DNA from 2 places in the Bacillus carboniphilus genome. Region 1 is predicted to be linked to the other one. Evidence: predicted binding sites of a transcription regulator. Region 1 holds the regulator's gene; the other holds the start of a gene.

Region 1 (3,426 bases):
CCATGATAAAAAAGAAGTTTTGTACATCCATTCTTTGTCTTAAACCGACTTTTTCAGTTTAAGAAATGTATGAATTCAGAAGTGATGTCAATGAAGAATATCATTGTCCTTAGAAAAATTAAGACTTTTAAATAAAAGAAGTAAAAATAAAGGTTGTCAGACATACATTAATAAAAGATGTCCAAATCGACTTTTTCAATTAGAAATAATATCGAAAAGATGTTAAAAATTCTTTAATAGGGTGATATAGATGGATTTACAACAATATTTAAAGGCTTCTCAAATAAACATGAGTGACGAAGTGTTGGCTGATATAAAAGTTAATTGGAATGAGTTATCGAAAATATGTGATGATTACATGGATAAAAGGGGTGATTTATACGCCGCTGGTCATCTTCTTACAGAAAAATTAAAAGCTGCACCTTGCGCAAATATTGTACATTTTCGGACTGTAAATTCTAGTACTCTTTTAGATAAGGTTGTACAAAAAGTAAAAAAGAAGCAGGAAGTGATTAATAAAGAGAATTACTTAAGTAAAATGACCGACCTTATCGAAATTAAAATGCTACACCTTTATAAACAGGATTGGAAAAAAATCAATCAGTTTATAAAAGGAGAAATTAATAAAGATGTCACTGCCATAGCCTATATAAATAAAGAAAATGGATTAAAAAGTTTATATGAATCTGAAGAATGTGAAATAAAACATCACCCTAATGGTTATCAATTTGTTCAGTATCAGATTGAAATAAAGCCATTCAATCACATATACACAGCAAATGTGCAAGTTAGGACTCTCTTTGAAGAAGCTTGGAGTCAAGTGGATCTTGATTTTAACTATCCTGTTCAAGTAAATAACCGACTTGCAAACAGTTATATAAAATACATTAATCGTCTGGCAGAAATAGCAGATGAAATGAGTTCCTCTCTTAACTATTTAAGGACTGAATTTGATGGATTCGCTGAAAGACAAGAAGCTAAACAAAAGGAAAAAGAAGCAAATGTTCTGTTGTTGAAAGAAAAAATTAATAAGTTAGAAATTGAAACAAATAAAAAGAATGAAATGAGTGAATTGGTAGACTATATTAATCAGGAACAAACTGAATACAACGATGATTTTAAACTAATTTCAAATAGTTTTTCTACTACTTCATTAGATGAAATCTATAAGAATATGTATAAAGGTTCTAGAAACAATATACCAACCCCACCGCAAAGTATTAGAAAATGATGAATAAGAGGATTTATATCATAATAAAGAGGAAGATTCATAATAAATAAAATCACTTCAGTAGTTAAGTCTGGTGTCAACCAACATAGTTGACACCTCTCATTAGGGGAATAAATTATACCTTCACATGGGCATTAATGCATGGTGCGATATAAGCCAATCACTTTACCTAATATCGAAACATTTCTAACAATAATTGGCGCCATTGTCGAATTTTCTGGCTGTAATCTAATAAAATCTTTTTCTTTAAAAAATCTTTTTACAGTTGCTTCATCATCTTCTGTCATTGCTACAACGATATCACCATTTACAGCTGTTTGTTGCTGCTTCACAATGACTTTATCTCCGTTTAGAATTCCTGCTTCAATCATACTGTCACCAACGATTTCAAGCATGAATACATTTTCATCATTAATGTTGTAACGATCAGGAAGTGGGTAGTATTCTTCTATATTTTCAATTGCAGTAATTGGCAAACCAGCAGTTACTTTACCAATTACAGGAACGTTCACCACCCCAGATTGAGGAATCTCTACTTCCTCTCCACTTAAAATCTCAATCGCTCTCGGTTTTGTTGGATCACGTCGAATCAAACCTTTAGATTCCAGACGTGACAAGTGGCCATGTACTGTTGAACTTGATGCTAGTCCAACAGCTTCGCCAATTTCGCGTACAGAAGGTGGGTATCCTTTTTTTCTAACTTCATCTTTTATAAAGTCTAAAATATCTTGTTGCCGTTTAGAAAGTTTTTTCATCGTCTGCACCTCGTTCCCGGTTAATTAGGATAAGTATAGCATGTTTTTCCTTTATATACAAACGTAAGTTCGAAAAACAAGTTGATAAAAACGTTTGTTCGTGTTTATAATAAGAGTAATAAAAAGAGAACAAACATTCTGATGAGGTGAAAAAATGGATAAGTACTCAATATCATTTTATTTTCTATTTATTGTTGTTGTTGCAGTTGGTTTTGGGGCATTGGTTGAGTCTGAAGAAGAATTGGACAACTATGTTATGATTGAAGTACAATCAGGAGATAGTTTATGGAACTTGTCTAAACAATTTCAAGATTATCATTCACTCTCTGACAGCGAGTTTGTTAATTGGGTCGAGGAGAAAAATGAACTTATAGATGAAAAAATTCAAACTGGTGAAAGGCTAATCATTCCTATTCAAGTAGAAGAAGAACATGTTGAAAATGACTATGTCACTTTAAGTGGATGTTCAAAAATGAAGGGAGAAACATCCCAGAAGAACGGACAACATTGTACTTTTTTGGTTCATGAAGAGTAAAAAGGTCATACATGGAAGTTCTTCTTCGGAAAAAATATTTTGTTTTTCTATGATTATATACGATTAGTGGAGTGTGAAGGTTGAGAGCTTTAGTTTATTGTAGAATAAGTACAAACAAACAGCAGCAAGAAACATCTCTATCAAGACAAAAAGAAGAATTGCTTTTATTGGCAAATCAGTATCACTTTGAAGTTGTGGAAACTATTGTAGAAAAAGCAAGTGGATATGATTTAGAAAGAGAAGGAATTTTTCAAATAATAGAACATATAAACCAAAAATCAGTTGATTATTTATTAATTCAAGATGAAACAAGATTAGGAAGAGGAAATGCAAGAATAGCCCTTATTCACTTCTTAAAGAAGGCGGGAGTGAAAATTTTTACAGTGAACCATCGAGGTGAGCTTCTTTTATCAGAGGCAGATTCGATGGTTCTTGAAATCGTAAGTATAGTTGAAGAGTATCAACGTAAAATTCATAATTTGAAAATTAAAAGAGGAATGAAAAAAGCAATTGAGCGAGGTTATAAACCTCAAAACAATTTAAAGAACCTCCATCAAAGTACTGGTAGGGAAATGATTGAAGTCCCTGTTGAAGAGATTGTAAGACTTAGAAAAAATAAGCTTACTTTTTCTGAAATTGCAGCTACTTTAAGGGGGTTTGGATACGAGGTCTCTAAAGCAACTGTTCATCGAAGGTATCAACACTATATTGAGGAAAATGAAAAGAATTTATTGACAGGGAGGAAATCAACAGATGTTATCAAAAGAAAAAATGAATCGAATAAATGAACTTTCCAAAAAATCAAAAAATGAAGGATTAACAAATCAAGAACAAAAAGAACAAGAAGGGTTAAGAAAGGAATATTTATCGGCTTTTCGAGGAAATATGAAAAAGACACTAAAAAA
Region 2 (3,426 bases), 340 kb from region 1:
ACGACTTACCGATTTTTTGCAGGACTCCAAATGATTGTTTAAACATCTTTAAACCCTCCTTTTTTTGTTAGTTTGTCTCCTAAATGAAAAGATACTCAAAGAAAGTTAAAGTACATGGGGAAATAAGGAAAAGTATTTCAAACATCATTCAAGATATCGCTTACAACAAACGAATAAAAAAACAAAAAGGCATGAGTAAAATAGGATGCAACTAATGCACCTTATCTATACTCATGCCTGATCGTATCAGTAACACGTATGTACTTAACGTTATAATGTTTTATTGTTAATTCGATACAGATGCATCGTTAAATAAACAACTTCCGCATCGAATACGTTTAATTGTAATGATTTTTCTAATACTTTAACCATCTTCCATGCAGTATTATAGCATAATGGATATTCTTCTTTCAATAAACTTTTCAACTTTTTTGGTTCTTCCACTGTTTCCCCGTTTTTTACTCGATCAATTGTATAGCGAAGATGACGTATTAATCTGGAGTAATGAATGCTATTTCTGTCGATGGAAATCCCCATACTATCTTCGATGACAACGATCAATTTATTTATTAATTGTGAAAATTGATTAATCTCGGAAATAGTTGTGTTTGAGGTGGCACTATGAATATGTAGAGCGATAAAGCCGATTTCCCCTTCAGGTAAATAAATATTTAACCGTTCATTTAATAACTCTACAACATCTGTTGCTACTTCATACTCTTTAGGATATAGAAGCTTTGTTTCTTTTAAAAAAGGATTTTTTATATCCATTCCTTTTTGTAATCTCTTTATCGCAAAAGAAATGTGATCCGTTAACGAAATGTGTATATGATCATTTAACGGTAGTGACATTTTTACAGATATGTAAGTAATAATATCATAGATTACTTCAATCATTTCTTCGTCAACAAAAGGAAGTAGTAGTTTGTACTGTTCTTGTTGTTGTTTATTTTTCAAAACGAACATTTTCTCAATGGCTTCATCTGCAATAAGATCATCTTTCTTTTTTCCAAACCCTATTCCTTTCCCTATTAAAACGACTTCTGAAAGTAGTTGATGTTCAGCTATTATTACATTGTTGTTTAAAACTTTTTTAACGATCACATTTTCATTCACAACCGCAGTCTCCTTTTTCATTACTCACTCAACATCGTACATAAATCGACATTATTCGTCAATTATTTTTTTCTTCCTTATTTTTTGTTTAAATCTTTTTAAAATGTATAAACTAATCCTAGGTTAAATAGAAAGGGGGCTGAATAGAAGTGGCTAAGAAAAAAGGAATGAAAAGTCCATCTGAACAAAAGCAAGATACAGAATTCGCTAAAGAGATGAGCGAATCAAAAACGAAAACTAAGAAACCTAAATAAGCACTACATATAAGGGGTATCCAGGCAATTTTACTGGATACCCCTTTTTTTAAAAAAATATAAGCTTTGTCCTAATTCTGATGTCCTTACTGAGCTTTTCTGTGAAAGTAATTTTAAAGGGAAACTCGCAGAAAAACTAGTAAGCCTTCTCATACGTCCCTCATATTGATTATCTTACTTAGCTAGCGTGAGTCTTGATTTCATTAACTCATCAAGGTAATGGAGTCTTTCATCTTTGATTTGTATGCAACAAATACACTAATGGATATGTTACTGGCTTGAGTTTTGTTTCAGTGCATTTAAAGCTATGGTCATTTTCGCTTGAATTCCTTTTATGGTTTCCTCATCATTTTTCGTTTCATCGTCATATAATATTGTAAAATCGTAAATGGTTTGCGAAAGTAATTCGATACTTCTTTTCAACTGTTCATTTGAAGATTTAAAATCATCGTGAATGATTGCTTTCGTAATTTCGTTAGATAATTTTCTTATAAGGTGAGCATTTTCATATTTGTCCATCATCATTACCACCTTACGAATAGATTTTATTGCCTCATACACTATAGGTATTCTCTTCGTTATACAATAAAACCTCCCTTTTAGTATAAAATTCAACTGTTTTGAATAAGATGCAAAAGAAAACATACGTTTGTTTAGGAGGCTTATTGTGGATTATCTCCTTCGTTTAAGTTTTGAAGAACAAAAGCCAATTAAAATTATTTATCAAAGCAAAAGCGGATCCATAACAAAAAGAACTATTGTTGTTAAGTCAATAGACTCTCCGTATATTTCCGCCTATTGCTTCAAACGAAAGAATTATCGTCATTTTTTTGTCCACAATATTTTAGCGACAGCCCTGTAAAAATTATTCACCTTTAATTTTTCAGTTGTTCAGGCAGCATTTTAATGGATTGATTCAGTTGATCAAGCTTCGTTTCAATTCTTTGTAGCAAATATAAAGTGACTACAATAGGAAATCCAACCTCGCTTATTAGTTGTATCCAACCAGCCATCATCATGCCCCCCTTTCACATATTTTTTCAATTTCGCTATCAAAAGAGGTTAGCGATACATTTGCTAACCTCCTTACCTCAACTATTCACTAAAAATGGTATTCACATTTCTCTCAACAATTCTCGCTTCCTTCTTACTCACTAACTTCCCTCCATTTGCGAAGAAGATATCATTTGTTAGGATGGTATCCATCGCATCATCAACCTCTTCAACTGGTAGGGCTCCCTTAGGTTCATCTACAGTAATGGTAATCGTTTTCCCAGTTTCGTTTAAAAATTTCATTTCTAATTTTTTTGACATTTAGTCCACTCCTTTCTTATTCTTCAATTAATGATGAGTCGTTCCTTTCTACTTCAAATAATGGTTTTGTTTGTAGGGATACTAGCTTGTTCGCAACAGCAAACAACTGTTCAGCAGTTGCCTCAGCTTTGACATTGTTGTAGCTTTTATACGAAAAAACTGTTTTCCCTTGCTCATCTAATCCCTCTTCAAAAATCAATCTTAGCTGGCTACTTGTTATTGTTGAATTTGCCATGTTTATCACCTCCTTCACTTTAACTATAAGACTATAGCGTCTAGAAGTAGCCTTCTGAAAAAAAATAAAAAGTCTTTTGGAGATTACTCCAAAAGACTTTTTACTTAGGAAGTGTAATGGTAACCACCGTTCCCCTACCTTGTTGACTATTTATAATCAAATGTCCACCATGTAATTCTATGATTTTAGCAGAAATCGCCAATCCTAATCCAGTTCCTTGTTGATGGGATACTTGGTAGAAAGGCCTCGTTAAATAAGGAATATGCTTTTCATTTATTCCAATCCCTTCATCTTGAATAAATAAATGAAAAAAACGACTTCCTTGCTTACTTTTAATATAAATTGTTCCTTTTTCATGAGAAAACTTAATCGCGTTGTCAATCAAATTTAGAAACACTTGCTTCATTCTATTAACATCCACTTCTACCTTATACGATGGCACCTCGAAAACAAGAGAGAGCTGTTTGTTCTCCGCCTTTGAAGTCGTTTGCAGTAGGACGTCATTTA

What was found. The regulator LexA, encoded in region 1, represses DNA repair genes until DNA is damaged. The targets are predictions, from matches to a motif close to CGAACATATGTTCG.
Region 2: the regulator LexA is predicted to act here: its motif matches at 2,009-2,022, upstream of LC087_RS19880 (WYL domain-containing protein).

Annotation. Positions count from the first base shown of each region.
Region 1 covers NZ_CP129013.1:903,833-907,258, reverse strand. Annotated here, with positions in the region: gene LC087_RS04615 (nucleotidyltransferase family protein) at 251-1,231, shown strand; gene lexA (transcriptional repressor LexA) at 1,366-1,986, opposite strand; gene yneA (cell division suppressor protein YneA) at 2,141-2,521, shown strand; gene LC087_RS04600 (YneB family resolvase-like protein) at 2,602-3,309, shown strand; gene LC087_RS04595 (DUF896 domain-containing protein) at 3,275-3,426, shown strand, end outside.
Region 2 covers NZ_CP129013.1:563,027-566,452, reverse strand. Annotated here, with positions in the region: partial or broken gene ptsG (glucose-specific PTS transporter subunit IIBC) at 1-46, opposite strand, end outside; gene glcT (glucose PTS transporter transcription antiterminator GlcT) at 271-1,137, opposite strand; gene LC087_RS02905 (hypothetical protein) at 1,641-1,889, opposite strand; gene LC087_RS19880 (WYL domain-containing protein) at 2,038-2,232, shown strand; gene LC087_RS02900 (YvrJ family protein) at 2,246-2,383, opposite strand; gene LC087_RS02895 (DUF2922 domain-containing protein) at 2,466-2,684, opposite strand; gene LC087_RS02890 (DUF1659 domain-containing protein) at 2,701-2,919, opposite strand; gene LC087_RS02885 (sensor histidine kinase) at 3,020-3,426, opposite strand, start outside.